One region of the Pseudolysinimonas kribbensis genome, then DNA from elsewhere that is predicted to be linked to it. Evidence: predicted binding sites of a transcription regulator. Region 1 holds the regulator's gene; each other region holds the start of a gene.
The links. The regulator HrcA, encoded in region 1, represses chaperone genes, less so after heat shock. The targets are predictions, from matches to a motif close to TTNGCACTCGNNNNNNNCGAGTGCNAA.

Region 1 (7,439 bases):
GGAGGACATGGATGCCTCGGTGCCGCAACTGACGCAGCGGCTGAAGGACTCGTTCCCGTTCTTCGGCAACGACATGCTCCGCACCGGTGCGATCGGCGAGTGGACGGCCGGCGGCCTCACCGGCATGGGAACGCCGGTCTGGCTCGAGGGCACGCGGGCGGTCGCGAAGGCGCGCTGGCGCAATGAGAACCACTCGCTGACGACCGCCGACTTCAAGGCCATCATCGACGGCTGGAACCAGGTCAACCAGGAGTTCCCGATCACGGACCTGCGGTGGGTCGTCGCGCATGTGCCGTTCATCACCGCCGAGTACGTGCAGAAGCTCAAGGGCCTCGGCGGCGGTCTCAAGGTCGGCTGGGGTGCGGTGCGCAGCGGCGCCCTGCAGGGTCCGCCCTACCGGACGATCCTGTCGAGCGGGATCCCGACGGCCTACCACTCCGACGGCGGTGACATCACCGTCATCAACCCCTGGCTGAACCTGTACACGATGGTCACGGGCAAGAACCTCCGCGGAGACCTCATCAACGAGGGGCAGGCGATCAGCCGCGTCGACGCCATCCGTCTCGCCACCTCGACGTCCTCGTGGTTCCTGCAGGAGGATGACCTGGGCGACGGGATCAAGGTCGGCAACCACGCGGATCTCGCCGTGCTCGACCGCGACTTCTTCTCGGTGCCCGAGTCGCAGATCACCGGCACGAAGTCGGTGCTCACCATCGTGGGCGGCGACATCGTGCACGATGCGGGCGTGCTGCCCGCACCGCGCGGCGGCTGGGAGGACGGGCTCCACCGGTACGGCCACTAGGGCGCCGGTCCGGTCGGCGGCGCGATGCCCGCCGCCGGCCGGACCCGCTCAGCCGCGCCCGACGGGAACTGCGAGGATCGGGTCATGCCGTCAGCGCTGCCCATCGCGGATCCCGCCCCGGCCGATGGGATGCTGCCCGCATCGGCGGCCGCGGGCTGGCGCGAGCGCGATCTGGGCGTCTACGTGCACGTGCCGTTCTGCCGGGTGCGTTGCGGGTACTGCGACTTCAACACGTACACGGCGCAGGAGATCCGGGGGGTCAGGCAGAGCGACTACCCCGGTCAGGCGATCGCCGAGCTGGACCTCGCACAGCGGGTGCTCGGTGCGATGGCGCGTCCCGCGGCGACGGTGTTCTTCGGCGGGGGCACGCCGACCCTGCTGCCGGCCGAGGCCCTCGGCCGGATGCTGGCCGGCATCCGGGATCGCTTCGGGCTCGCCCCCGGTGCGGAGGTCACGACCGAGGCGAACCCCGACTCGGTCGACGCCGCCGCGCTCGCGCAGCTCGCCGAGGCGGGCTTCACCCGCGTGAGCTTCGGCATGCAGTCGGCGGTGCCGCACGTGCTCGCCACCCTCGACCGCACGCACGACCCCGAGCGCATCCCCCTCGTCGTGCAGTGGGCGCGCGAGGCCGGGCTGCAGGTCAGCCTCGACCTCATCTACGGCACGCCGGGGGAGTCGCTCGAGGACTGGGCCGCGTCGATCGACCTCGCGCTCGCGCAGCGTCCGGATCACCTGAGCGCGTACGCGCTCATCGTCGAGCCCGGCACGCGCCTGCACCGCGACATCGCGCGCGGGCGCATCGCCCAGCCCGATGACGACCTCCAGGCCGACATGTACGACCTCGCCGACGAGCGGCTGACGGATGCCGGCCTCGCCTGGTACGAGGTGAGCAACTGGGCGACCGACCCCGCGCATCGCTCCCGGCACAACCTCGCCTACTGGACGGGGCAGGACTGGTGGGGCGTCGGCCCGGGCGCGCACAGCCACGTCGGCGGGGTGCGCTGGTGGAATGTCAAGCATCCGGCGGCGTACGCGGAGCGGATCGCGGGCGGAGCGTCACCGGCGGCGGGCCGCGAGACGCTGGACGACGACGCCCGGCGACTCGAGCGCATCCTGCTGGGCACGCGCATCGCCGACGGGCTGCCGATCGAGGCGCTCGAGCAGAACGGGCGCTCCGCGGTCGCGGCGCTCATCGCGGAGGGACTCGTCGACGGTCGCACGGCGATCGACGGTCGGGTCGCGCTCACCCGCCGGGGCCGGCTGCTCGCGGATGCCGTAGTGCGCCGCCTCACCTGACCCCCCCCGCGCGCAGAAGCGCCGGGCCCCGAAGGACCCGGCGCCTCGAGCGTCGCGCGCTACTTGATGACGCGGATCGCGAAGGGGTAGCGGTAGCTGGTCTTCTGGCCGCCGCTGAGCTGCACGCCGCCGATGATCGAGAAGATCAGGTTGACGATGAGCGCCGCCCAGGCGATGAGGCCGAGCAGGAGGCTGATGATCCAGCCGACGAACGGGATGAAGGCGAAGAAGATCGAGAGGATCCAGGCCGCGACGACGATCACCGAGATGTTGATCGTCCAGTTCAGGTTCTCCTTGCTCTGCTCGGCGATGCGCGGACCGCGGTCCTTGAACGCGAAGTAGAAGATCAGCGCCGGGATGAGAAGGATGATGTTGAGGAACGTCGCCAGCGTGGCGTACTGCTTGTCCTCGGCCTCCGAGAACGGAGCAGCCGGCTGCGGCTGAGGTGCAGGGGCGGCAGGCTCGGTCATGGGTAGTTGCCTTTCGTTGGGTGCTGTCGACTTCGACAGCGGGGAAAGTGCACGGGCTCGCGCTCGTCGCGTCCCGTGGGGAGCGGCACAAGCACGACCACAAGATAGCGGCACCGGGAACGGCGAGGCAACGATTTCGTCACGCGCCTGCGGCTACGATTGGCAGTCGGTATCGTCGAGTGCTAAGCGATGGAGGGCGGTGGCCATGGTCTCGGAACGCGGACTCGCAGTGCTCCGGGTCATCGTGCAGGACTACGTCGCCTCCCGTGAACCGGTCGGGTCGAAGTCGATCGTCGAGCGGCACGCCTTCGGGGTCTCGTCGGCGACCATCCGCAACGACATGGCGCTGCTCGAGGAGGAGGAGCTCATCGCGGCCCCGCACACCTCGTCCGGGCGGGTGCCGACCGACAAGGGCTACCGCGTCTTCGTCGACGAGCTGACCGAGCTGCGCCCGCTGACGAACGCGCAGCGCACGGCGATCGAGACGTTCCTCGGCGACGCGGTCGACCTCGACGACGTGCTCGCGCGCACCGTGCGCACCCTCTCGCAGCTCACGAACCAGGTCGCGCTCGCGCAGTACCCATCGTTCGGCAGCGCCCGGGTGCGGCACATCGAGGTGGTCGGACTCGCGCCCACCCGCCTCATGACCGTGCTGATCACCGACACCGGTCGGGTCGATCAGCGCCTCGTCGAGGTGCCGCAGCCGCTCGACGCGGAGGGCGTCGCCGCGCTGCGCGAGCGCCTCAACGAGCAGCTGGGCGGGCTCGCGCTCGCCGAGGCCGCGGGTCGGCTGCACGCGCTCCCGGATGCCTTCCCGCCCGAGCGCGCCGACGTCGTCAACGCCGTGGTCGGCAGCCTCGGCGAGCAGGTCGCCGCCAACCGGCAGGACCGCCTGGTGATGGCGGGGGCCGCGAACCTCGCCCGCACCGAGGGCGACTTCACCGGCAGCATCTTCCCCGTGCTCGAGGCGATCGAGCAGCAGGTCACGTTGCTGCACCTGTTCTCGGAGATGGAGCTCGAGGACGACGCGGTGCAGACGCGCATCGGCCGGGAGATGGCCGGGTACGGCCTCGGCGAGGCGAGCGTGGTCGCGAGCGGGTATACGGCATCCGGCGGCAGCGTCGCGCACCTCGGGGTGCTCGGCCCGACCCGCATGGACTATTCGAACAACATGGCAGCCGTCCGCGCGGTCGCGCGGTATCTCAGCCGGCTGCTCGGTGAGGACTAGATAACGCGTGGCTGACCACTACGAGACCCTCGGCGTCTCTCGCGATGCGAGCCCCGAGGAGATCAAGAAGGCGTACCGCCGGCTTGCACGGGAGCTGCATCCCGACGTCAATCCGAGCGAGGAGGCGTCCGAGCGCTTCAAGGGCGTGACGCACGCGTACGACGTGCTGAGCGATCCGGAGCAGCGCGAGCGCTACGACCTCGGCGGGTCCGGCAACCCGTTCAGCGGCGGCGCCAGCGGAGGCTTCGGGTTCGGCGACATCTTCGAGACGTTCTTCGGCGCGGCGCAGCAGCGCTCGAGCGGGCCGCGATCGCGCCGCGAGCGGGGTCAGGACGCCCTGCTGCGCATCGAGGTCGAGCTCGCCGACGTCGTGTTCGGCGTCGCGCGCGAGTTCGAGGTCGACACGGCCGTGGTCTGCCCGACCTGCTCCGGTTCGTGCTGCGCGCCCGGCACCCAGCCGGTGACCTGCGACATCTGCGGCGGCACGGGGTCGATCCAGCGCACCGTGCGCTCGCTTCTCGGCAACGTCATGACGTCGTCGCCGTGCGGCACGTGCCGCGGCTACGGCACCGTGATCCCGAACCCGTGCCCGACGTGCGCCGGCCAGGGTCGCGTGCGGGCCAAGCGCACCGTGCACGTCGACGTGCCCTCCGGCGTCGACACGGGGCTGCGGCTGCACCTGCCCGGCGAGGGCGAGGCCGGCCCCGCCGGCGGCCCGAACGGCGACCTCTATCTCGAGGTGAAGGTCAAGCATCACGACACGTTCAGCCGCAGCGGCGACGACCTGCTCGCGACGCTCGAGGTGCAGATGACGGATGCCGTGCTCGGCACCACCGCGACGCTGCAGGGGCTCGACGGCGAGGTCTCGGTCGAGGTGAAGCCGGGCACCCAGAGCGCCGACATCGTCACGGTCAAGGATCGTGGCATCACCCGGCTGCGCGGCGGCGGGCGGGGCGATCTGAAGGTCGGCATCCAGGTCGTCACTCCCGTGCGGCTGAACAGCAAGGAGCAGGAGCTCATGAAGCAGTTCGCGGCGTCGCGGCGCCCGGTGCCTCCCGAGTTCTCGACCTTCCAGCAGGGCCTGTTCGCGAAGCTGCGCGACCGCTTCCTCAACATCTGACGCCGCACGCCCGACGCCGCCGCGATCCGGTTCCCATTCCGAAATGCAGGAGCGGCGCGCCCTGCAAGCGGCTGACCGCCCGCGGACACGGCATCCGGGTGCCTTCCCTCCTGCATTTCGGAAGGGATGACTCGAGCGTCGCCCGCGAGTGGGAGGGTGGAGACGTGGCCTCCCTGTACCTGGATCCCGACCTGGAGCCGGCGGATGCCGAGGTCGGCGCCCGCGTGCGCCTGCGGGGTGACGAGGCGCGGCACGCGATCGCCGTCGCGCGCGTGCGCCCGGGGGAGCGGCTCGCCATCGCCGACGGCGCCGGGTTCGTGGTGCGGGGTCCCGTCGTCGACGTCGCCTCCGGTGAGCTCAGCATCGAGGTCGACGACGTGCAGCACGACCCGGAGCCCGAGCCGCGGCTCTGGCTCGCCCAGGCTCTCGCGAAGGGCGACCGCGACGAGCTCGCCATCCAGGCGGCGACCGAGCTCGGCGTGAGCGGCGTGATCCCCTGGCAGGCCGACCGGTCGGTGTCGCGCTGGGACGGTCCGAAGGCGGCGAAGGGACGGGAGCGCTGGGCGGCGATCGTGCGCGAGGCGACGAAGCAGTCGATCCGGTCGCGGGTTCCCGAGGTGCTGCCGCTCGGGTCGCCGCTGCCGGGGCTCGTGCTCGTGCTCGAGCCGGCCGCCGACCGGGCGTTGACCGCGGTCGAGCTGCCGGCGCAGGGCGACGTGACGCTCGTGGTCGGTCCGGAAGGGGGCCTCACCGCGAGAGAACTCGCGCTCGGCATGCCCGTGCGGCTCGGTGCGGAGGTGCTGCGCACCTCGACGGCCGGGCCCGCCGCGCTCGCCGTTCTGAACGCGCGCCTGGGCCGGTGGTGAACTCGCCCGCCCTCTCCGGGATGCCGCCGAGCGGCACGACGGTCCCCGCCCTGGTGCGCGCGGCGGCCGGCGATGACGAGCTCGAGGCCGTCTGGCTCAACGAGCTCGGCGGGCTCACCTATCGCGCCGGAGCCCGGTACCTGAAGTGGAGCCCGCCCGGCGGTCCCGACCTGACGGCGGAGCGCGCCCGGCTGGACTGGGCGTCGCCGTACCATCCCGTGCCGGAGGTGCTGCAACTGCGCGTCGACGCGGGTGCGCAGCTGCTCGTGACGCGAGCGCTGCCCGGGGCGAGCGCGGTGCTGCTCGAGCCCCGCATCGCCGCCCGCGCGCTCGGCGAGGGCCTGCGCGCCCTGCACGAGCACCTGCCGGTGGCGGCATGCCCGTTCAGCCGCTCGGCCGAGGAGCGCGGCGGCGTGAACCCTCCGCCGGTCGACGAGCCAGTGGTCGCCCACGGCGATCCGTGCGTTCCGAACACCCTCGTAGGCGCCGACGGCCGCTGGAGCGCACACGTCGACCTGGGGCGGCTGGGGCGCGCCGATCGCTGGGCCGACCTCGCGGTCGCCAGCGGCAACCTCGATCTGAACTTCGGTCCCGGGTGGCAGCCCGAGTTCTTCGCGGCGTACGGCATCGGGCGCGACGAGGAGCGCATCCGGTACTACCGGCGCCGGTGGGACACCGAAGCCGCCTGAATGTGATCCATCACATAGCCGTCGGCACGTGATGAAGCGCCGGAGTTTCGCCATTTGTGCCGGGACTCCCCGGTAAACCCGGCCCTCGCCCCGTTATCGAACCGTGATCATCGCCCTCTGGTGTGATGAGTTGTGAACGCTAACATCATGACAGCCGACGCGGTCGGATGACAGCGGGGTTGCCCCCCGGCAGCTCAATGACAAGGGAGTCACTATGAAGAAGGGTCTCGTGGCGGCCGCCGTGGTCGCCGCCATCGCCTCGCTCGCACTGGCGGGATGTTCCTCCAGCGGAGCCGGCGCGTCCGGGTCGAAGACCATCAAGGTCGGGTTCGCCCAGGAGGGCGCGGAGAGCGGCTGGCGCACCGCCAACACGAAGTCGCTGCAGGCGGCGCTCGACTCGTCGAACGGGTTCAAACTGAACTTCTCCGACGCGCAGCAGAAGCAGGAGAACCAGATCGCGGCGATCCGCTCGTTCATCACGCAGGGCGTGCAGGCGATCGTCTTCGCGCCGGTCGTCGAGACCGGCTGGACCGATGTGCTCAAGCAGGCCAAGCAGGCCAAGATCCCCGTGATCCTCGAGGACCGCGACGTCGACGCCGCCGACCACCAGTACATCGCCTCGCGCGTCGGCGACGACTTCGAGAAGGAGGGCGAGACGGCCTGCAAGTGGATCGTCGACAACTTCGCGGGCAAGAGCGCGAACATGGTCGTCCTCCAGGGCACCGCCGGATCGAGCGCCGCCAACGACCGCACCACCGGCTGCGGCAAGGTGATGAAGGGCTCCGACATCAACGTGCTGGATCAGCAGGACGGCAACTTCACCCGTGCGCAGGGCAAGACCGTGATGGAGGGCTTCCTGCAGAAGTACGGCAGCAAGATCAACATCCTGTTCGCCCAGAACGACGACATGGGCCTCGGCGCCCTGGATGCGATCAAGGCCGCCGGCATGACCCCCGGCAAGGACATCC
Region 2 (7,439 bases), on a different contig from region 1:
GGGTGATGGCGGCATCGCCGAGCGCGGCGAACTCCTGGCGCACCGAGGTCAGCGGCGGGGTCGCGTGCCGCGCCTCGGGGATGTCGTCGAATCCGACGACGCTGAGCTCGCGCGGCACGTCCATGCCGAGCTCGTGCGCGGCGTGGAGCAGGCCGATCGCCATCTGATCGTTCGACACGAAGACCGCCGTGGCATCCCGCGCCGGCAGCACCCGCAGCCCGATCGCGTACCCCGAGTCGGCCGACCAGTCGCCGTGCTCCACCGGCAGCTGCTCGAGTCCCGCCTCATCGAGCGCCTGCCGATAGCCCTCGACGCGCTGCTCGACCTCGGCCCAGTGCAGCGGTCCGGCCAGATGCAGGATGCGACGGTGGCCGAGTCCGATGAGGTGCCGCACGGCGAGCAGGGCGCCCTCGCGCTGCTCGAGGGCGACCGTGTTGGCCGGTCCCCCCTGCCACTGCAGCGTGAGGGACGGCTTGCCGCCCAGCCGCCGCTGGATGAGCGGCCACGTGCGCTCCTGGGGGGCGATGACGATCATGCCGTCGACGCCGTGCACCATGAGCTCGTCGAGCGCCTCGGCGATCTCGTCCTCCGCCTCGGAGAGCACGGTGACCGCGGTGATCGCGTAGCCCTGCGCGCGCGCCGCGCGTTCGATCGCCTCCTTGATGCTCGCGGGGCCGAACATCGTCGCCGCCGTCGTGATGAGTCCGATCGTGCGGTGCCGCGAGGAGGCGAGGATCCGGGCGGCGCGGTTCGGCCGGTAGTCGAGCTCGTCGATCACCTTTCGCACCCGCTCGGCGGTGGCGTCGGTCATGCCGGGCAGGCCGTTGAGCACGCGCGACACGGTCTGGCGCGAGACCCCCGCGCGCGCGGCCACGTCGCGGATCGACGCCGGCCGCGTGCTCTCCGCCTCCACGCCGCGATCGTAGACCCGCGCCGGGTGCGGGGCGTTCAGCGCGTGTAGTTGGGCGCCTCGACGGTCATCTGGATGTCGTGCGGGTGCGACTCCTTGAGCCCCGCCGGGGTGATGCGCACGAACCGACCGCGCTCCTTGAGCTCCGGGATCGTGCGCGCCCCGACGTAGAACATCGACTGCCGCAGCCCGCCGACGAGCTGGTACACGGTCGCGCCGAGCGCGCCGCGGTAGGGCACCCGGCCCTCGATGCCCTCGGGGATCAGCTGCGCATCGGACGGCACGTCCGCCTGGAAGTAGCGGTCGCGCGAGTACGAGGTCTTCTTGCCGCGATCGCTGAGGGCCCCGAGCGAACCCATGCCGCGATAGTTCTTGAACTGCTTGCCGTTGACGTAGACGAGGTCGCCGGGCGCCTCGTCGGTGCCCGCGAGCAGCGAGCCGAGCATCACGGTGTCGGCGCCCGCGACGAGCGCCTTCGCGATGTCGCCCGAGTACTGCAGACCGCCGTCGGCGATGACCGGGATGCCGTCCTCGCGCGCCGCGAGCGACGCCTCGTACACGGCGGTCACCTGGGGCACTCCGACCCCCGCCACGACCCGCGTCGTGCAGATCGAGCCCGGGCCGACGCCGACCTTGATCGCGTCGGCGCCCGCGTCGACGAGCGCCTGCGCGCCCGACCGGGTCGCCACGTTGCCGCCGATGATGTCGACGCCCGCGAACGCGGGGTCGGACTTGAGCCGCGCGATGATCTCGAGCACGCCCCTCGAGTCGCCGTTGGCGGTGTCGACGACGATGACGTCGACCCCCGCATCGAGCAGGGCTCCCGCGCGGTCCCACGCGTCGCCGAAGAAGCCGATGGCCGCGCCGACGCGGAGGCGTCCGGCGTCATCCTTCGTCGCGTTGGGGTACTTCTCGCTCTTGTCGAAGTCCTTGACCGTGATGAGCCCGCGCAACCGGCCCTCGGCGTCGACGAGCGGCAGCTTCTCGATCTTGTGCTGCGCGAAGATCGCGACCGCGTCATCCGGGTCGATGCCCTCGGGAGCGGTGATGAGCGGCATCGTCGTCATCACGTCGCGCACGAGCGTGCTCGCCTTCTCGAACGGCGAGACGAAGCGCATGTCGCGATTGGTGATGATGCCCACCAGCCGGCCGTCGTCCTGCACGACGGGCAGGCCGGAGACCCGGAAGCGACCGCACAGCTCGTCGACCTCCGCGACCGTCGCGTCGGGGGTCGTCGTCACCGGATTGGTGATCATGCCCGACTCGGAGCGCTTGACCTTGTCGACGTGGGCCGCCTGGTCCTCGATCGACAGGTTGCGATGCAGCACGCCGAGACCGCCCTGCCGCGCCATGGCGACCGCCATGCGCGACTCGGTCACGGTGTCCATCGCGCTCGACACGAGCGGCGAGGCGAGGCTGATGCGGCGGGTGAGCCGGGATGCCGTGTCCGCCTCGCTCGGGATCACGTCGGTGTGACCCGGCAGCAGCATCACGTCGTCATAGGTGAGGCCGACGAAGGCGAACGGGTCGTGCTGTTCCATGGCTGTCCTCTGGGCCGAGTTCGGGAGTGCAGAAGCGCCCGGCTGCGACGGTGGAGACCGGTGTTCCATGCTAACGGGACAGCGGCTCCCGGCATTCCGCGGCACGGGCCCGGAACGCGGCGCGTTCAGAAGCGGACGGTGCCGCTCCGCGCGTACTTGTTGCTGCCGTCGTAGGCGTACACGCCGTAGCTCGCGACCGCCGGCGCATCCGACCGGTCGAGGTCGAGGGTGCCGCTCAGGCCGTCGTAGTCGATGTCGGGCTCCGTGCGCAGCACGTCGACGCACTCGGCGTAGCTGCCGCACTTGATGCCGCCGGTCGATGCCGCCACGAGGTGCGAGGCGACCGCCGGTCCGGCGTCGTCGTGGGCGAGGTCGGCGGCGAGCGCGGCGAGCACGACCGCGTCGTAGGTCTCGGGAGCGTACGCGAACGAGCCGAGCCCCGAGGTCGCGCCCTTCAGCTTGGCCTGGAACGCGGCGTCCGCTGCGGCGCCCTCCAAGATGCCCCGCACGCCGGCGAGCATGCCGCCCTGCAGCGCCTGCGAGTAGTCGGCCATGTTCTGGCCCGTGAGCCACAGCTTCGTGCCGCCGAGCCCCGCCGAGGAGAGCGCCGTGATGAGCGAGCGGCTCAGGTTGCCGTTGTCGGGCGTGGCCAGCACCACCGCATCCGGGGCCGCCGCCTTCGCCTGGCCGGCGATCGCCGCCGCATTCGCGCCCGAGAGCGGCACCGTGATGGATGCCGCGAGCGTGCCGCCGTGCGCCGCGAGCGCCGCCTTCAGGGGCGCGGCGATCGAGGCGCCGAGCGCCTCCTGGGTCGCGACGAGCACGACCTCCTTGGCGCCCTTGCCCGGGAGCAGCGACCCGAGCACGGTGCCCTCGTGCCCGAATGCCGGCACCGTGCGGAAGAAGTCGGGCTGATCCGCGAGCTGCGGGTATCCGGCCGCCGGCGAGATGAGCGGCACGCCGGCCTTCTGCGCCGGGTCGAGCAGTCGCTGCGCCAGCGCCGACGAGACGGGACCGACGACCACGTCGGCGTGGTTCTTCACGAGGTCGGCGAACGAGGCCTCGGCCGTGCGTGTGGATGCATCCCCGGAGTCTCGCGACACCAGCACGACGGGCTTGCCGTTGACGCCGCCCGCGGCGTTGATGTCGGTGACCGCCACCTTCACGGCGGCCGCCATGGGCGGAGTGATGTAGGTGCCGCCCCCCGTCGTCGGGAGGAGCGTCCCGATCGTGAGCGTGCCGTCGCCGGCCGGGCGCACGGTGGGCGTCGGCGTGGTCGTGGGGGTGGGCGTCGGCGCACTGGTGCACCCGGCGAGCAGGCCGGCGAGGGCGAGCAGGCCGAGTGCGGCAGCGCCGCGTACGCGGGGGACGCGCGGCATCGCCATCCTCTCGGGAAGGGTCTTACGGGCTGCGGCGACCCTATCGCGACGTCAGCGGATCTCCGGGGACGCCGGCAGCGGCACCGTGCCGCGTCGCCGGGATGCCGCGACGAGATCGACGGTCAGCAGCACGAGGGCCAGCCACACCATCCCGAATCCGATCCACCGCCCCGCCGGCATCGTCTCGTGCAGCAGCGCCACCCCGATGACGAACTGCAGCGTGGGGATGATGTACTGCGCGAGCCCGATGATCACGAGCGGCAGGCGGCGCGCCGAGCCGGCGAACATGAGCAGCGGGATGGCGGTGACCACCCCGGCGAGGAGCAGCGCCACCGTCTGCCCCGCCCCGTGCCGTCCGATCGCCAGACCCGTCCCTCCCGCGACGATCGCCAGCTGCACGAGCGCGAGCGGGGTCACCCACGCCGTCTCGAGCGTGAGGCCGCTCAGCGCATCGACCCCCGGTCCCACGCGCTTCTTCACGAGCCCGTACAACCCGAACGATGCGGCGAGACCGAGGGCGACCCACGGGACGGTGGCGCCGCCCACCGCGACGACCACGATCGCCACGACCGAGACGCCCACGGCGGTCCACTGCAGCGGACGCAGGCGTTCGCGCAGCACGAACACCCCGAGCAGCACCGTCACGATCGGGGTGATGAAGTATCCGAGCGCGGCGTCGACGACCTGTTGGGCGTCGATCGCGATGACGTAGATCTCCCAGTTCGCGAGGATCAGCACGCCGCTGAGGGCGAGGGCGAGCAGCACGCGCGGCGTGCGCACGATCCCGGCGATGCGCGGCCAGCCGCGCAGCACGGTGATCAGCAGCGCGCAGAACACCAGCGAGAGCAGCACGCGGAACGAGACGACCTCGTAGGCCGTCGCCGGGACGAGCAGGAGGAAGTAGAGCGGGAACAGGCCCCACAGCACGTTCGCCCCGACGGCGAGCGCGATCCCCCGACCAGACGCCGAAGGCCCCGCCGGTGCGGCGGGGCCTTCGGATGAGCTGCGGTTCGTCAGCCGACGATCGCGAGCACGTCGCGAGCCGACAGGACGAGCAGGTCGTCGCCGCCGAACTTGACCTCGGTGCCGCCGTACTTCGAGTACAGGACCTTGTCACCGACCTTGACGTCGAGCGGCACGCGGTTGCCGTTGTCATCGATGCGACCGGGGCCGACCGCCACGACCTCGCCCTCCTGGGGCTTCTCCTTCGCGGTGTCGGGGATCACGAGACCCGACGCGGTGACCTGCTCGGCTTCGACCTGCTTGATGACGATGCGATCCTCGAGCGGCTTGATGGAGACCGACACGTGTGACCTCTTTCTGAAAGTTCTAGGGTTGGCACACTCCGGTCGGGAGTGCCAGATCAACTGTAGCGCCTCGTTAGCACTCGTTCAATGCGACTGCCAGCCACCCCCGGTCGAGGGCGCAGGACCCCGCGTCGCCTCGGCCCAGGTCACGGGTTCAGGACCGGGTCGCGCCTCCCCCCTCCCCCCTCCCCTCTCCCCCCGTCAAAGGTTCAGGACCCCGGCGGCGCGTCTCGGCGATCGCGGCCCGGACGCGCCGCCCGATCCTCGACTTTCGACAGGATGGGGGGATGGACGCCGCCGAACTGCGCGCGCTGCTCACGCCCGAGGGGCTGCGGCTGCTCGACGAGGTGGGGCCGATCGACCGCACCGCCGACGTCGTGCGCCTCGTGTCGCGGCTGCGCGCCGACGGGCATCCGCCGGCTCTCGTCGCGGCCGTGCTGGAGCAGGCCCGGCTGCGCTCACGCGCCCGCGCGAAGTTCGGCGAGTTCGCCGACCGCATGCTGTTCACGCCCGATGGGCTCGAGCAGGCGACGCGGCTGCGGGTGGCCGCCGTGCACGCGGGGCGGTTCCGGGATGCCGGCATCGACGTCGTCGCGGACCTCGGCTGCGGCATCGGCGGCGACGCGATCGCCCTCGCCGGCCTCGACCTCGGCGTCGTCGCGGTCGAGCGCGACGAGGTCACCGCCGCCGTCGCCGCGTACAACCTCGCCCCCTTCCCCTCGGCCCGGGTCGAGGCGGGCGCCGCCGAGGAGGCCGACCTCGCCGCCGTCGGCGCGGTCTGGCTCGACCCCGCCCGCCGGTCCGAGGGCGTGCGGCGGCGCGACCCGGCCGCGTGGTCGCCGCCCCTGGACTGGTCGTTCGGCCTCGCCGATCGGCTGCCCGTCGGCGTCAAGCTCGGCCCCGGCATCGACCGCGACCTGCTGCCGGCCGGCGCGGAGTGGCAGTGGATTTCCGCCGACCGGGATGTCGTGGAGGCCGTCGTATGGGCCGGCGGCCTGCAGCGCGAGGGCATCGGTCGCGCGGCCCTCGTGCTGGGCGCGCACGGTGCGGCCGAGCTCACGGGGCCGCGGGATGCCGACGACGCGGAGGCCGGCGGGCTCGGCGAATACCTGGTGGAGCCCGACGGCGCCGTCATCCGGGCCCGCCTCATCGGCGACCTCGCGCGCGGTGTCGAGGGGCGGATGCTCGACCCGACGATCGCGTGGATCACTACGGACGCAGAGCCGACCACGCCGTTCGGGGCGGTGTTCCGCGTGCGCGAGCGTTTCGCGCTCGATGTGAGGACTCTCAAGAAGGAGCTCGCGGCCCGCGGGATCGGCACGCTCGAGATCAAGAAGCGCGGCGTCGACGTCGACCCGGCGGAGTTCCGCAAGCGGCTCGCGCTGCGGGGAGAGAACAGCGCCGTGCTGGTGCTGACGCGGATCGCCGGGGCGCGGGTGGCGATCCTGGCCGACCGCGTCTGAAGCCGGGTCTGAAGCCGACCCGCGGACTGAAGCCCCCCGGGAACGACGAAGGGGCCGGACTCGCGTCCGACCCCTTCGTACTGCTCGACTCAGTACGAGTTGAGGTTGCCCACCGAGGCCAGCGCCACGAGGCCGATGATCGTGAAGATCAGCACGAGGGCGGCGATCACGAGGCCCACGATGCTCAGGATGAGGCCGATGAGCTTCATCCAGTTCGGGGCCTGCGGCTCGCGGCCACGGGCGATCAGCGAGATGATCAGGCCGGCGATGGCGACGAGCAGGCCGAAGATGAAGACCCACGAGAAGACGACCGCGGCGATGCCGAGGATGAATCCCGTGAGGCTCAGGCCCTGCTTCACCGGGGTGCCCGGGGCGTAGGCCGGCGCTGCAGGGGCGGCCGGCGTTGCCGGCTGCTCGGGCGTCGGCGGAGGAGGAGTGGCGTCGCTCATGGGAGCTCCTTGTCTTGAGGCGTGCCTAATACGGGGTAATCCTGGCAGCGCCCTGGGAGGGCGTCAATGCGAACCGCCGTGCGGACCCAATGTGGATTCGATCAGTTCTCAGCTGCCGGAGAAGGATCCTGTCGAGGCGGCGATGCCGAACACGACGGCCAGGATGACGATGTACGCGACGATGAACAGCACCCAGAGGCCGACGACGACGTAGCCCACGATGACGCCGGCGAGCGCCATCCCGCGCCCGGCCTCGGCGGTCCGCTTGATCTGCGAGAGCGCGATGTGCCCGCAGATGATGCCGCCGACGGCGGTGATCCCGCTCACCAGGCCGACGAGCGACAGGATCATCGACACCAGCGCGAGCGTGTTGGTACGGGGACCGGCGAC
Region 3 (7,439 bases), on a different contig from region 1:
CCGCGGTGCACGCGCCATGCCTCGGCGATGAGGTCCCGCACGGTCAGCCGCGGGTTCAGTGAGGCGTAAGGGTCCTGGAAGACCATCTGCATGTCCCGGCGCACGCCCTTCATGCGCCGCGAGGAGTACCCGGAGATGCTCCTGCCCTCGAATTCGATGTCGCCGTCGCTGGGCTTGACGAGGCCGATGACGGTGCGCGCGATGGTCGACTTGCCCGAACCGGACTCCCCGACCAGTCCGACCGTCTCACCGGCCCGCACATCGAAGCTGACGTCGCTGACCGCGAGGTTCTCGCCGATCGATCGCATGAGGACCGAGGAGCGGATCGGATAGGCGACCTTGAGGTGCGTCACCCGCAGCAGGGGCGGATCGCCCGCGGTGTCAGCCATGCGCGAGCACCTCCTCCGAGCGGTGGCACGCCGCCTCATGCCCCGGAAGCCAGCCGACCGGCTGCCGCAGCGGCGGCTCCACCGTCCGGCAGATGTCGGTGGCGAAGGGGCAGCGTGGGTGGAAGCTGCATCCCGCGGGCAGCGCGAGCAGATTGGGCGGGGAGCCGACGATCGGGGTGAGCCGCTTGCCGATGTCGCTGGTGCTCGGAATCGAGTCCAGCAGGCCGCGGGTGTAGGGATGCGCCGGGTGGTCGTAGACCTCGCGGATCGTCCCGGTCTCCACGATCCGGCCGGCGTACATGATCGCCGTCCGCTCCGCGACGTCGGCGACGACACCGAGGTCGTGGCTGATGAGGATCATCGCCATCCCGGTCTCGGCCTGCAGGTCGGCGAGCAGATTCATGATCTGCTTCTGGACGGTGACGTCGAGGGCCGTCGTCGGCTCGTCGGCGATCAGCAGCCTCGGGCCGAGGGCGATCGCCATCGCGATCATGATCCGCTGGCGCTGTCCGCCGGAGAACTGATGCGGGTAGTCGCGGATCCGCTTCTCGGCGTTCGGGATGCCGACGTGCTTGAGCAGGTCGAGCGCCCGCGCCCAGGCCTCCTTCTTGCCCATGCCCTGTCGGCGCCGGAAGGGCTCGGCGACCTGGTAGCCGATCGAGAAGACGGGGTTCAGCGAGCTCAGCGGGTCCTGGAAGATCATCGCGATCTCGGTCGCGCAGAGCTCGCGCACCTGCTTGACCGGCTCGTGCGCCAGGTCGCGGCCCCGGTAGATGATCCGGCCGCCCGCGATCGAGCCGGCGGGCTTGGGCAGCAGGGCCATGATCGCCTGGGCCGTGACCGACTTGCCCGAACCGGACTCCCCCAGCACGGCGAGCGTCTCCCCCGCGTGCACGTCGAAGCTCACGCCGTCCAGCGCCCGCACGACCCCGGCCGACGTGGAGAACTCCACCTGCAGGTTCTGCACGCTCAGCAACGGCTCGGTGCCCGAGCCGGGCTCGACCGCCGCGGTGCGCGTCATCGTCATCAGGCGCTCCTCAGCCTCGGGTCGAAGCGGTCGCGGAGGGCGTCGCCGAGGATGCCGGTGGCGAGCACCAGGATCAGCAGGGCGACGCCGGGGAGGGTGGAGATCCACCAGGCGGTCGTGAGGTACTGGGTGCCGTTGGAGATCGTGCTGCCGAGGCTCGGGGTGCCGAGCGGCACGCCGACCCCGAGGAACGACAGGGCCGCCTCCGCGAGGATCACCTGCCCGAACTCGACGGTCGCGATCACGAGGATCGGCGCCACGCAGCCCGGCAGCAGGGTGCGGAAGATCAGGTGGGCGTGACCGGCGCCGAGGGTGCGCGCCGCCTCCACGTACTCGCGCCCTTTGAGGCTCATCACCTGACTGCGCGTGACGCGGGCGAAGACCACCCAGTTCGCGATGGACAGCACGATGATCACGTTCAGGACCCCCTGGCCGAGAACGGAGGCGATCAGGATCGCCAGGAGGATCGACGGGAACGCGAGCTGGACATCCGCGATGCGCATGAGGACCGTGTCGAACCAGCCCCCGAAGTACCCGGCCAGCAGACCGAGCAGCACCCCGACGACGCCTGCGATGAGCAGCGTGGCCGCCCCGACCAGCAGCGAGATCCGCGTGCCGTCCATCATCTCGGCGAACAGGTCGGAGCCGACCTGGTCGGTGCCGAGGATCGCGACCGACCCGTTGGAGACGACCGTCCCCGGCGGCTTCAGGCGCACGAGGAGGTCGGTGTGCAGCGGGTCGTAGTGGTACAGGATCGGCACGAGAACGGCCCCGATCGCCATGATCGCGATGACGAGCAGCGGGATCACGATCCGCGCCACGACCGCGCCGCGCGAGCGACGCCGGCCGGCTTGCACCGTCTGCACGGCGATGGTGGGGGGCAACGTGGTCACGAGACGAGCCTCATTCTCGGATCGAGGTAGGCGTAGAGCAGGTCGACGAGCAGGTTGATGAGGACGAAGGCGACGGCGATGATGATGACGCAGGCCTGGGCGACGTTGTAGTCGCGGGTCTGGATGGACGTGACCAGCAGCCGTCCGACCCCCGGGAACGAGAAGACGGTCTCGGTGATGACGGCACCGCCCAGCAGGGTGCCGAATTCGAGGCCGACGACCGTGACGATCGGGATGGTGGCGTTGCGGATCGCGTGCGGGAAGATCACCGTGCGCTCGGCCAGGCCCTTCGCCCGCGCCGTCTGGATGTAGCCCTCGCCGACGACCTCGAGCAGACCGCTGCGCGTCAGCCGGGTCAGGATCGCGATGAACGGCAGCGCGAGCACGATCGCGGGCAGGATGAGGCTCTGGGCGTTGGTGAGTCCGGCGCTCGGCAGCCACTTCAGCGTCCGGGAGAAGATCAGCAGCAGGACGACGCCGACCCAGAACCCCGGAAGGGCCTGCACCACGAGCGACGAGGTCGTGACCGCCCGATCGGCGAGGCCGTTGACCCGCAGCGCCGCGATGAGCCCCAGCGGGAAGCTCACCACGAGCGCGAGCGCGCAGGCGAGCACGGCGAGCAGCGCGGTGTTCGGCAGGACCTGCCCGATGAGGAACATCGCGGGGACGCTCTGCAGATAGGAGTTCCCGAAGTCGCCCACCACGGCCTTGCCGAGGTACTGCAGGTACTGCAGGATCAGCGGCTGATCCAGCCCCATGTCGTGACGCAGCGCGGCCAGCTGCTGCGGGGTGGCGGTCTCTCCGGCGATGAGCAGGGCGGGATCCGCGGGGACCATGCGCACGACGATGAAGACCACCGTGGCGACGCCCCAGAGGACGAAGACGGCGAGCAGCAGGCGCCGCAACACGTAGCCGAGCACGCACATCTCCCGTCCGGATCCGCTTCGATCCTGTTGCGGTGGAGGCCCGGGTCGACCTCGAAAACATTATCGCTCATGCACCCTCGCCGATCCTCCGAGAAATGTCAAGCGCTCGCGCTATCCCTGTGTTTACAGGGCAACACGCGTCTTGCTCGTCCTGGCGGCGCGCCGACCGGCAGTCTTTGACAGGAGTGAACGAGAACGCTAACTTTGCGACAGCACGGGCCGCGCGATGGAGCGCCGGCCCCGACGATCCAAGGAGTCATCTCGTGTCCATCGACACCGCGAGCGTCGCAGCCGGCGTCCGCGAGGGGATGCGCAGCACCGATCTGCGCCTCTCGAAATACAACCCGTTGTCCCGGATCCTGACCTTCGACGACTTCAACGACGGAGTCCACGGCTGGGTCGAGCTCGGCGGCAACTACGACGGACGCGGATCCCTCGAGTCGCTCGACCGCCACTTCCGGGACTTCCGCCCACCGCAGCTGTCGAACGCGAACTTCTTCGACGTCGGCACGCACGGCGGCATGACCGGCACGTACTCGATGAAGCTCGCCACCCGCCGGCGTCCGGGCCACACCTCGACGGCGATCCGGCGGCTGACGATGAGTGGGCGCGGCCTGCTGCAGATCGAGGCCTACGTCGCCTGGAAGGTGGAGGCGAACCTCGGCGGCGGCGAGGAGGCCAACAGCTACGGCGACATCACGTGGGATGCGAACTCGCATCCCTCCGAAGCGCAGTTCGGCGCCTTCACCGTCGCGACCGACCTCTGCAGCGAGGGGGTGCGCTATCACAACGTGATGCGCTTCCAGAACACCGACTGGGACGGCCACATCGTCCAGAAGTGGATGTACCCGGTCGTCGCCGAGCCGACTCCTCACGAGCGCTTCGAGGGCAAGCACGACTACGACACCTACACCGACTTCACCGCGCCGGACCCGGACGACTGGCGGTACCTCAGCGACGTGCGGCAGGAGGCCTGCTACAACGAGGTCCCGACCAAGATCAACTGGCACTACGTGCGCTTCGTGGTCGACACCCGCACCCGCTCGAACGTCGAGCTGCAGTTCAACAGCGACGTGTACGACCTGCGCGACGTGCCGGTGCCGCCCTACGCCGAGAAGTACGAGTCGCTGGAGAACCTCCTGAACTTCTACTTCTCGGTGCGCACCCTCGGACCGCACCGCAACTTCCTCTTCCTCGACTCCGTCGTCATCTCGGCAGATTGGTGAGCACGACCATGCGTCAATCGCAGAGCGCCGTCATCGAACGCGGTGCCGAGCTCGAGCAGGTGCTCGAGACCGAGCCCTTCGAGACGGCCTGGGCCGGGGAGGCCCGCTGGTACGTCCAGTTCCTCCGCCCCGCCCCCGGCAGCACGGTCGAGATGCGCGTCCAGATCTCACCGGACGGCATCAACTGGATCGATCACGAGTCCGTCTCGGCAGTACAATCCGAGGCGGTCGGCCTCCTGTCCATCCCCGTCGAGCGGTTCGGGCATTGGCTTCGTCTGCGCGTCGAGCAGAAGGCCGGTCAGGAATCCCCGCTGCTGCGGATCTACCTGGAGCTCAAGGAGTAGGCGGAGGCGGCGATGGTGGCGAGGAGCAGGGGGCAGCGTCGTCGCACGCTCCAGGACGTCGCAGAGGCCGTCGGCCTCTCCGCCAACACGGTCTCCCGCGCCCTCAACGACATGCCCGGCGTCAGCGCCGCCACGCGTGCCCGCATCAAGGCCGAGGCCGAGCGGATCGGCTACGTGCCCAACGTGCACGCCCGCTCGCTCGTGCTCGGCTCGCCGAAGACGATCGGCGTCGTCGTCACCGACATCGCCAATCCCTACTTCAACGACCTCGTCAGCGAGATCGAGGACCAGGCGTTCACCGCCGGATACAACCTGCTGCTCCTGCTGTCCGACGAGGACCCCGAGCGCGAACGGCTCGCCATCGAGACCGCGCTGCGCGCCGGCGTCGACGGGGTCATCGGCGTGCCCGTGCAGGGGCGGGCGAACCCGTGGACCGCGCTCACGCGCGCCGGGATCCCCCTCGTCCTGACCACCCGGGAGATCCCGGAGCTCGGGGTGGATTTCTTCTCCAACGACAACGAGGCCGGCGGCCGGATGACGACCAACGCCGTCCTCGAGCGCGGAGCCCGGGATCCGCTGCTGATCGAGGAGGATCTGCAGATCTCGACCGTCGAGCACCGGATCAACGGCTTCCGCCAGGCGCTCGAGGAGCACGGCATCCCGTTCGATTCGCGCCGCAACGAGCTGATCCCCTCCCGCCGCAACGCGCGCTCCGCCATGCACTGGCGGGCCGAGGACGGCTACCGCGTCGTGCGCGACCTGCTGGACGGCGGCCGGATGCCCGACGCCTTCGTCGTCGGCAACGACTACCTGGCGCTCGGGCTGTACAGCGCGCTGCGCGAGCGCGGCATCCGGATCCCCGAGGACGTCCTCGTCATGGGCTGGGGCGACTACGCCTTCGCCCGGTTCCTCGATCCGCCGCTGTCGACGCTGCGGCTGCCCTCCATCGAGGTCGCCCGACGGGCGACGGCACGCCTGTTCGCCCTGCTCGACAACAGCGTGGCCGGCGACGAGCCGGTGACCGAGTTCATCCAGCCGGAGCTCGTGCTCCGGGCGTCCACGAACCGCTGAATCCGCCCGACGAGGAGTCGACCGTGTCCAACAAGGCCGCCGTGATGCCCGAGATCGGGCGCATCGAGATCCGGGATGTCGGCGAGCCCGCGCCGGGGCCGCGCCAGGCCGTCGTGCAGATCCAGGCCGTCGGCGTGTGCGGCTCCGACACCGCGTATTACACGGTCGGGTACATCGGGGATTACGTGGTCGACGGGCCGATCATCCTCGGCCACGAGGTCGCGGGCGAGATCGTGGCGGTGGGTGCGGAGGTGACCCGGGTGAAGGCCGGCGACCGGGTCGCCATCGAGCCGGGCGAGCCGTGCCGGAATTGCCGGGAGTGCATGGCCGGCCGCTACCACCTCTGCCCCCGCCTGAAGTTCCTCGCCACGCCGCCGTACGACGGCGCGCTCGTGCAGCGCATCGCCCTCGACGAGCGCCAGCTCTTCGCGATCCCCGACTCGATGACCTACGAGGAGGCCGCTCTGTGCGAGCCGCTCTCGGTCGGCATCTGGGCGTGCCATCGCGCGGGTCTGGCGCCCGGCGATCACGTGCTGGTCAGTGGCGCCGGCCCGGTCGGCGTGCTCGCGGCCCAGGTCGCGCGCGCCTTCGGCGCCGCCTCGGTGACGGTCGTCGACGTGTCGGAATTCCGCCTTGGCCTGGCCCGCGAGCTCGGTTTCGCGGCGGAGCGCGCCGGCGAGGGCACCCGGGCCGATTTCGACGTCCTGCTGGAGTGCTCGGGCGCCCCCACCGCCCTCGCCGACGGGCTCGGCAGGCTGGGCACGAACGGCCGCGCCGCGATGGTCGGCATGCCGAAACAGTCCGTCGAGCTGCCCCTGTCGAAATTGAACGTGAACGAGTTGACGATCGGCCTGGTGAACCGTTACGCGCACACGTGGCCGACGGCGATCTCCCTCGTCGCCGGCGGCCGGGTCGACGTCGCCTCGATCGTGACGCACCGCTTCGGGCTCGACGACACGGCGGAGGCGCTGACGCTCGCCAAGCACGTGCCCGACTCGATGAAGGCGATCATCGATCCGCAGCGGGTCGGGCCGGCCTGATCCGTCTCGACGGCCCCGGCGGTCGTCGGGTCAGTCGTCGCCGGGATGGATGACGACCTTCATCGCGTCGGGCGTCCCGGCGGCCAGCCGGAACGCCTCCGCCGCGCGAGCCATGCCGAATCCGTGCGACACGATCCCGTCGAGCTCGATCCGTGCCGTCGATGCGAGCTCGACGGCGAGAAGCCAGGTGAACTGGTAGCGGTTCGCGCGCGCGACGCTGATCTCGCGCGCATCGTCCCGGGGCACCGTCACGGTGTCGTCCGACGCGCTCACGCAGACGGTCACGGCCCGGCCGCCGTCGGCCAGACGCTCGATGGACCGGAGGAGCGTGGCGACGCTCCCGGAGCACTCGAGGAGGACGTCGACCTCCGATCCCGCTCCGCCGTCCTCCACCTCGAAACCGCGCGAGGAGGCGATGTCGAGCCGGGTCGCGGATCCGTCCGCAAGGCGCACCGTGTCGGCACCGAGCGCGCGAGCCGCCTCCGCGGCGAGAAGACCCATCGGCCCGGCACCGGTGACGAGC
Region 4 (7,439 bases), on a different contig from region 1:
GGCGCACCCGCACCGACGGCGCCACCACGGCGAGCCCGGTCGTCATCACCGCGTACTCGAGCGACGGCACGACGCCACTCGTCAACGGCACCACCTATTACGTCGAGCTGCGCGCCGTGAACTCCGTGGGTGCGGGCACGGCATCCGCCGTGGCGCAGGGCATCGCGACCACGATCCCGAGCGCCCCGACGATCACGAGCGTCGTCGCCGCGCCGGCGTCGCTGGATGTCACGTTCGCGCCCGGCGCCAACGGCGGCTCCGCGATCACCGGCTACCGCTACTCGGTCGACGGGCAGCACTGGGCGAGCACCGGCACGCTCGGCACGACGTTCACGATCACCGGCCTGAGCAACGGCACCGCGTATCCCGTTCAGGTGCAGGCGGTCAACGACGTCGGCCAGGGCACCGAGTCGGCCGCGATGACCGGCACGCCGGTCGCCCTGCCGGGCCGCGCCTCGATCGTCTCGGTCGTGCGCAGCAACCAGACGCTCACGGCCGCGGTGGCCCTGACCGACGACGGCGGCTCGCCCGTCACGTCGTGGCAGTACTCGACCGATGGCGGCATCAGCTGGGGAACGGCCTCCGGCACGACGAGCCCGCTCGTGCTGACCACGCTCTCCGGCGATCCGTCGACCCGTCTCGCCAACGGCACCGGGTACTCGCTGCTGGTGCGCGCGGTGACGGCCATCGGCACCGGCCCGTCATCCGCGGCCACGACGGTCGCCCCGGCGGCCGCGCCGCCGGCCCCGTCGATCGCGCTCACGCCCGGCAACGGCCAGGTCGTCGCCGACTTCTCACTCGGCGGCGACGGCGGATCGCCGATCGAGGCGCTGGAGTACAGCCTCGACGGCACCACCTGGATGCCGACCGGCACGCTCGCGAGCCCGTTCACGATCACGGGACTCACCAACGGCACCGCGTATGCGATCCGGCTGCGCGCCGACAACGCGATCGGGGCCGGCGCCGCGTCGACCCCGGCGTCCACGACCCCGCGCACGGTCCCCGGGGCGCCGACCGCGGTCGTCACCGGCTCGAACACGGCGTCGGCCGACGTCCGCTGGGCGGCTCCCGCCGACAACGGCGGCGCCGCCATCACCGGGTACACCGCCTCGGCCTACGCCAGCGGCACCTCGGGCACGCCGATCGCCGGCTGCAGCACCACGGCCACCTCGTGCTCGATCAGCGGGCTGACCAACAAGACCGCGTACTACGTCGCGGTCACCGCGACCAACGCCGCCGGCGCGGGCGCGCCCTCGGCCCCGCGGACGATCGTGACGCCGCTCGCCCGCCCCTCGGCTCCGACGATCACCGGCCTGACGGCCGGCGACGGATCGCTCTCCGCGGCGTTCACCGCGGGCGCGATCGGCGACGGAACTCTCATCGGCTACCAGTACTCGGTGGATGGCGGCTCCACCTGGGCGGCGGCGGGCACGACGAGCCCGATCGCGATCACCGGCCTCACCGACGGCACCGCGTACCGCGTCGCCGTGCGAGCGGTGAGCACCGCGGGCACCGGTGCGGCATCCGCCGCGGTCGCCGGCACCCCGTACGGCTACCCGTCGGCGCCCGATCCCACGGGGATCGTGGTGAACGGCGGCAACGGCAAGGTCATCGTGAGCTGGCAGGCGCCGAGCCTCAACGGCGGCGTGCTCGGCGACTACACCGCGACCGCGTTCTCGGCGCAGTCGAGCGGCTCGACCGCAGGCACCTGCACGACGACCGCGCTCAGCTGCACGATCACGGGCCTGGGCAACGGGACCACGTATTGGATCTCGTTGCAGACCCGCAACTCGGTCAGCATGTACAGCCAGCGCTCCGACCCGCGCGTGCCGGCGACGCCCTCGATGACACCAGGCGCGCCGACCGGCGTCTCCGCGGTGGCGGCGGATGGTGCGGCGACGATCGCGTGGACCGCTCCGACGAGCACCGGCGCGAGCGCGATCAGCGGCTACACGGTGCTGTGCTCGAGCGGCGGCGCGTACACCGCGTGCGGCGCGGTCACCGGCACGGCCACCACCCTGCGGGTCACGGGGCTGACCAACGGGACCGCCTACACCTTCCAGGTCACGGCGACCAACGGCAACGGAAGCGGTACGGCCAGCGCCGCGTCGACCGCGGTGACGCCGCTGGCCCCGGGCGCCACGCCCGTCTTCGGCACGCCCTCGCGGACCGCCGACGGCATCGACGTCGCGATCACGAACTACGACCCCGCCGTGACCTACACCGTCTCGGCGAGCGCCGGCACGGTCACCCGCTCCGGCCCGACGATCACGGTCACCGGCCTTGCGGCATCCGCCTCCTCGACCGTGACGCTGGTCGCCGCGCGCACCGGGTACACGACCGTGTCGGCGAGCGTCGCGGGCTCCGCGCTCGCGAACGGCGTCGCTCCGGCCTTCTCGGGCCTCACGGCCGCGCCGGACGGATTCGCGTTCACGATCGCGAACTACGACGCCGCGTCGTCGTACGCGTTCAGCGCGACCCACGGCGCGACGGTGTCGCGCGACGGCGCGGTGGTCACGGTGTCCGGCCTCGCGCTGGGCGGCGGGTCGCGCGTCACGGTGGTCGTCTCGCGGACCGGTTCCACCGATGCGACCGCAGCGGAGGACGGCGTGGCGATGACCGTCGGCACGGCGCCCGTGCTCACGGGGCTGGTCTCCACCGGCACCGGGTTCCGCTTCGAGATCTCCGACTACGACGCCGCGCTCGACTACGCCGTCAGCGCGACGAACGGCGCGGCGGTCACCCGCACCGGCTCCACCGTGACGGTCACCGGACTCACCGATGGCGCCGCATCCGACGTCACCGTGACCGCGACCGACCCCGGCGTGAGCATCGCGTCGGCCCTCGAGCACGGTGCCGCCCTGCTCGCCGGCTCCGCGCCCTCCGTCTCCGACCCGACCTCGACCGTGGACGGCTTCGTCTTCGACGTCGACCTGCCCGACTCGTCGGCGGTCTACTCCGTCACGAGCTCCGCCGGCACGGCCGTGCTCGACGGCGGCGTCGTGACGGTCACGGGCCTCACCCCGGGCGAGACGGCGGACGTCACCGTCACCTCGGTCGAGCCGGGTCACGTCACGACGAGCACGACCGTGCGCGCCGCGGCGCTGCTCAGCGGCATCCCGCCGCTGTTCGCCGCCCCGTCCCGGACGGCCGACGGATTCACCGTGGCCGTCGACGGTCTCGACCCCGACGGCGTCTACACCGTCGCGAGCACCACGGGGTCCGCCTCCGTCGACGCGGGCGTGATCACGGTCACCGGACTCGCACCGGATGCCGCAGCCACGGTCACCGTGACCGTGCGGCACGCCGGCTACACCGACGGCGTCTCCACCGTGACGGGCACCGCGCTCGCCGCGGGCGTCGCGCCCGCCTTCGCCGACGTCACGGCGACGGCCGACGGCTTCACGTTCACGATCGCGAACTACGACGCCGCGCTCGTCTACGAGACGCGACTGTCGCCGACGGGGGTCGTCGTGATCGACGGCACGGGCCACGGCGTCGTCTCGGGCGTCGGCGCGGGCGTGACCGTGACCCTGGACATCACGGCGACCGATCCCGGCGCGTCGATCGCCACGGCATCCACCGGTGCGACCGTGCTGCTGCCGACGACGGCGCCGGGACTCTCGGCCGCTACGCCGCTGGCGGGCGGATACCGCTTCGTGATCGAGGACTACGACCCCGGCCTCACCTACTCCTTCGTGCAGGCCGACGGCGGAACGGTGGTCCGCTCCGGCGACACCGTCACGGTCAGCGGCCTCGGCGCGGCGGTCACGTCGGTGACGACCGTGTCGGCGACCTCCGCAGGGCACACCGTCGCGGCCTCGACGGCGAGCGGCACCTCGTTCCCGAACGGCACGGCGCCCGGCATCGGGGCCGTCACCCGCACTCTCGACGGCTTCACCTTCACGTTCACGGCCGATCCGGCCGCGAGCTACACGGCGACCGCCGACGCGGGGACCGCCACGCTCAGCGGATCGACGGTGACCGTCACGGGCCTCGGCGCGGGTATCGGCACCACGGTGCACCTGACGGCGACGGTGCCGGGCTCACTCGACGCGACCTCGGACGTCGCCGGCACCGCGATCGCCCTCGGCGTCGCCCCGGTGCTCGGCGCCGCGATCTCGGCGCACGGTGGATTCGTCGTCGTGATCACGGACTACTCGGCGCTGGGCGGCTACCGGGTCGCCACGACCGCCGGTTCGGTCACGCGCTCCGGGGACCGCGTGACGGTCTCCGGTCTGGCGGCCGGCGCGAGCGCGACCGTCACGGTCACGGCCGTGCGGGGCGGTTACCGCGACGCCTCGGCCGCCCGGACCGGCAGCGCCATCGCGCCCGTCGTCCCCGCCGCCCCGACGACGACGGCAGCCGTGCCGACGCCGGCCGAACCCCGTGTGAGCTCCGCCGACGAGCCCACCGAGAGCAGCCAGGTCGGGGGAGCGGGCATCCCCGCGAGCCTGCGCGGCGTGAACCACTCGACCCCGGGCACCGGCACGGTCCAGTCCGGCGGCGACCCGGTCCCCTCGCGGATCTCCACGCACGCCGGCCGCACGGTGCTGACGACGGGCAACGGCCTGCGCATGACGGTCTCGGGTTGGCAGGACGGCCACCGGACACCGACGGGGCCGGATGGCGTGATCGAGATCGTGCGCGGCGGCAGCACGCAGATCGACGTGTCCGGACTGGCACCCGACTCCGAGGTCGTGACGTGGGGCATGTCGCACCTGCAGCAGCTCGTCGCGACGCGAACCGATCACGACGGGTCGCTCGCCCAGCTCGTGCGCCTGCCGTACAGCATGGCGCCCGGTGCGCACACGCTGATCGTGTCGGGAGTCGACGCCGAGGGTCACGACGTGACCATGCAGGTCGGCATCCGGGTGCTGCCGGTCGCGCACGACGCGCCGCCCGCTCCCGCCGCGGGAGGCAGCTGGTGGTGGCTCCTGCTCGTCGGGCTGATCGCCCTGCTGGCGCTCATCACGTGGTTCGTGATCGCGCGCCGTCGCCGCCACGACCGCGAAGCGCGAGTCGCGACCGGCACCCGCTGAGGTGACGCGAATGCCCCGTGCAGCCGTGCTGCAACGGGGCATTCGCGCGATCTCGCTGCCGGGTCAGGCGGCGGGGGTCTCCTCCACCGCGGGGGCCGGCGCGCCGTCGGCGAGCTGCGCGGTCGAGGTCTGGACCTCGATCTTGCGCGGCTTGGCCTTCTCGGCGATGGGGATGACGACGCTCAGCACGCCGTTCTCGTAGGACGCCGAGATGTTCGACGTCTCCACGCCCTGGCCGAGCGTGAACTGCCGCAGGAACGAGCCGCCGCTGCGCTCGCGGGCGAGCCACTTCACGCCCTCCTGGCTGCGGGGGGTGCGCTCGGCGCGGATCGTGAGCAGCTGACCGTCCACGTCGATGTCGACGCTGCCCGGGTCGACGCCCGGCAGGTCGGCGTTCAGCACGTAGTGGTCGCCGTCGCGGTAGAGGTCCATCGGCATCAGCCGCGGGCCGTGGCGCTGGTCGAGCAGCTGGCCGGCGACGCGGTCGATCGCCTGGAACGGGTCGAAGTACATGGCCATCGAATCCTCCTGAGACTCAACGATATGAGTCGGTATGACTCAACTTTGAAACAAGTTAGCACTCGGCACGGGGGAGTGCCAAGATCGCGCCGTGCGCCTACGGCGAACAGCGCAGAATGCCCGATCAGGGCCCGATCAGGGCCCGATCAGCGCCCGATCAGGACGCGGTCAGTGCCGGATCGGCGACGCGGCCCCCGCGGTCGCCTCGGCCGCCGCGATGAGCAGGCCCACGATCTCCGCGGCGGGGAGGTCGGTGGCGAGGGCGGCATCCACCATCTCCTGCTCGGCCATCGCGACCCAGGCTCTCAGCGCGATCCGCAGCCGCCGGCTGTCGGGTTCGCCGAGCTCGAGGAAGACCGAGACGGCGCGCTCGGCCTGGGCGTTGCGCGCCTCCTCGACGAGCTCGCGCACCTCGGGGGAGCCGCTCGCCGCGCCGCGCACGAGCGAGTAGAAGGTCGCGGGGTGCTCCCGCACGAACCCGACCACCCGATCCAACGTGTCGCGCAGACGATCCAGCGGCGCCAGCTCCGGCCGCGGCTCGGTGGCGCGCAGCATGCTGTCGCGCGCGGTGAGCACGATCGCGTGGTGCATGCCCTGCTTGGAGCCGAAGTAGTGGAAGAGCAGGGCCCGCGAGACGCCGGCCTGCTCCGAGAGGAGCTCCATCGTGACGTCCTCGAGCGGGGAGTGCGCGAGGGCGGCGACCCCGAGCGCGACGAGCTGCGCCCGCCGCTCGTCGGGGGTCAGCCGGGTGCGTCGTTCCTCCACCATGACCTCTCCACTGTCCCACCTATTGACAGGGTGTCAATAGCCGGTACGCTCGGAACCGGACGTCACAACCGAACAACTGGCTGGGCTGAGATCGAAGAGGATCGATGAAGCTCAAGAAGGTCACGGGCTCGTACGCCGGCCGCATCCTGCTCGCCGCGGTGCCCGTCGCGATCGTGTCCACCCTCGTCATCGGCGGCGTCGCGCAGGGCGCGGTGCCGGTGTCGATGACCATCTCCGGCAGCCAGTTCAAGATCGCCGCGTCGCAGCTCGACGGCACGAGCTTCTCGCAGTACGCGGGCGTCGCGACCGACACCGCGGGCAAGCAGCACGCCGTCGCGATCGCCAACATCGGCCAGGCCAAGCTCACGAACCTGTGCCAGTCGGTCGTGGCCGACACCCCGCTCGGCAAGGTCGGCGCGATCATCACGGCCGGCGGCGGCGGAACGCCCGCCGAGGCGACCGACCTGCAGATCGGCATGACCGACCTCAAGGGCAACACGAGCTTCGACGACGTGCGCATCGGGGTCGACGCCTCGACCGTGCAGACCAAGGCCAAGGGCGCCGTCGGCGACTTCGCCCAGGACTCGAGCGCTCTGCATATCACCGACCTCCAGCAGATCTCGTGGTCGACCACGGCCGCCGTGTTCACGCTGAACGGGATGCACATGCAGGTGACCACCGACGGCAAGGAGTGCTTCTAGGCATCGGCCGATCGGGAGGACGATGACATGACCGCGATCCGCATGACCCGCGCCGGAGGCGACACCGTGACCGGATTCCGCGTCTGGCGACGGGAGCGCCCGCTCGTCGGCGGCATCCTGCTCGCCCTCGCCGGCGTCGAGATGTTCTTCTCCGGCCAGCTCGACCTCGGCAACATCCACATCTCGATGGGCTTCGAGGGGTTCCAGGCGACGGTGATCCCGGCGCTCCTGGTACTGCTCGGTGTTCTGGCGATCGTGACGCCCGCGCAGCATCTCTTCTACGGCATCTTCGCGCTCGTGCTCGCTGTCTACTCGCTCGTCGGGGTCAACCTCGGCGGATTCCTGCTCGGGATGCTGCTGGGAGCCGTCGGCGGCGTCATCGTCGTCGCGTGGCGGGCCCGGGTCTCGT

Region 2: groES (co-chaperone GroES) is a predicted target of HrcA. The motif match lies at 5,211-5,237, and genes of this name have one in related genera.
Region 3: ABD285_RS07830 (DUF6772 family protein) is a predicted target of HrcA. The motif match lies at 3,335-3,361, and genes of this name have one in related genera.
Region 4: ABD285_RS00525 (Hsp20/alpha crystallin family protein) is a predicted target of HrcA. The motif match lies at 5,617-5,643, and genes of this name have one in related genera.

Annotation. Positions count from the first base shown of each region.
Region 1 is NZ_BAAAQO010000004.1:549,611-557,049, reverse strand. Features, by position in the region: gene ABD285_RS13265 (amidohydrolase family protein) at 1-802, shown strand, start outside; gene hemW (radical SAM family heme chaperone HemW) at 887-2,098, shown strand; gene ABD285_RS13255 (DUF4870 domain-containing protein) at 2,158-2,568, opposite strand; gene hrcA (heat-inducible transcriptional repressor HrcA) at 2,774-3,796, shown strand; gene dnaJ (molecular chaperone DnaJ) at 3,804-4,916, shown strand; gene ABD285_RS13240 (16S rRNA (uracil(1498)-N(3))-methyltransferase) at 5,081-5,782, shown strand; gene ABD285_RS13235 (phosphotransferase) at 5,776-6,471, shown strand; gene ABD285_RS13230 (ABC transporter substrate-binding protein) at 6,686-7,439, shown strand, end outside.
Region 2 is NZ_BAAAQO010000002.1:1,161,310-1,168,748, reverse strand. Features, by position in the region: gene ABD285_RS06430 (LacI family DNA-binding transcriptional regulator) at 1-913, opposite strand, end outside; gene guaB (IMP dehydrogenase) at 949-2,451, opposite strand; gene ABD285_RS06420 (ABC transporter substrate-binding protein) at 2,577-3,830, opposite strand; gene rarD (EamA family transporter RarD) at 3,882-4,781, opposite strand; gene groES (co-chaperone GroES) at 4,844-5,137, opposite strand; gene ABD285_RS06405 (THUMP-like domain-containing protein) at 5,425-6,600, shown strand; gene ABD285_RS06400 (hypothetical protein) at 6,690-7,049, opposite strand; gene ABD285_RS06395 (DUF4190 domain-containing protein) at 7,158-7,439, opposite strand, start outside.
Region 3 is NZ_BAAAQO010000003.1:254,014-261,452, reverse strand. Features, by position in the region: gene ABD285_RS07850 (ABC transporter ATP-binding protein) at 1-389, opposite strand, end outside; gene ABD285_RS07845 (ABC transporter ATP-binding protein) at 382-1,416, opposite strand; gene ABD285_RS07840 (ABC transporter permease) at 1,416-2,309, opposite strand; gene ABD285_RS07835 (ABC transporter permease) at 2,306-3,229, opposite strand; gene ABD285_RS07830 (DUF6772 family protein) at 3,499-4,461, shown strand; gene ABD285_RS07825 (DUF6385 domain-containing protein) at 4,458-4,805, shown strand; gene ABD285_RS07820 (LacI family DNA-binding transcriptional regulator) at 4,821-5,876, shown strand; gene ABD285_RS07815 (NAD(P)-dependent alcohol dehydrogenase) at 5,900-6,916, shown strand; gene ABD285_RS07810 (alcohol dehydrogenase catalytic domain-containing protein) at 6,947-7,439, opposite strand, start outside.
Region 4 is NZ_BAAAQO010000001.1:100,691-108,129, reverse strand. Features, by position in the region: gene ABD285_RS00530 (fibronectin type III domain-containing protein) at 1-5,042, shown strand, start outside; gene ABD285_RS00525 (Hsp20/alpha crystallin family protein) at 5,106-5,561, opposite strand; gene ABD285_RS00520 (TetR/AcrR family transcriptional regulator) at 5,730-6,329, opposite strand; gene ABD285_RS00515 (DUF6230 family protein) at 6,434-7,030, shown strand; gene ABD285_RS00510 (DUF6114 domain-containing protein) at 7,058-7,439, shown strand, end outside.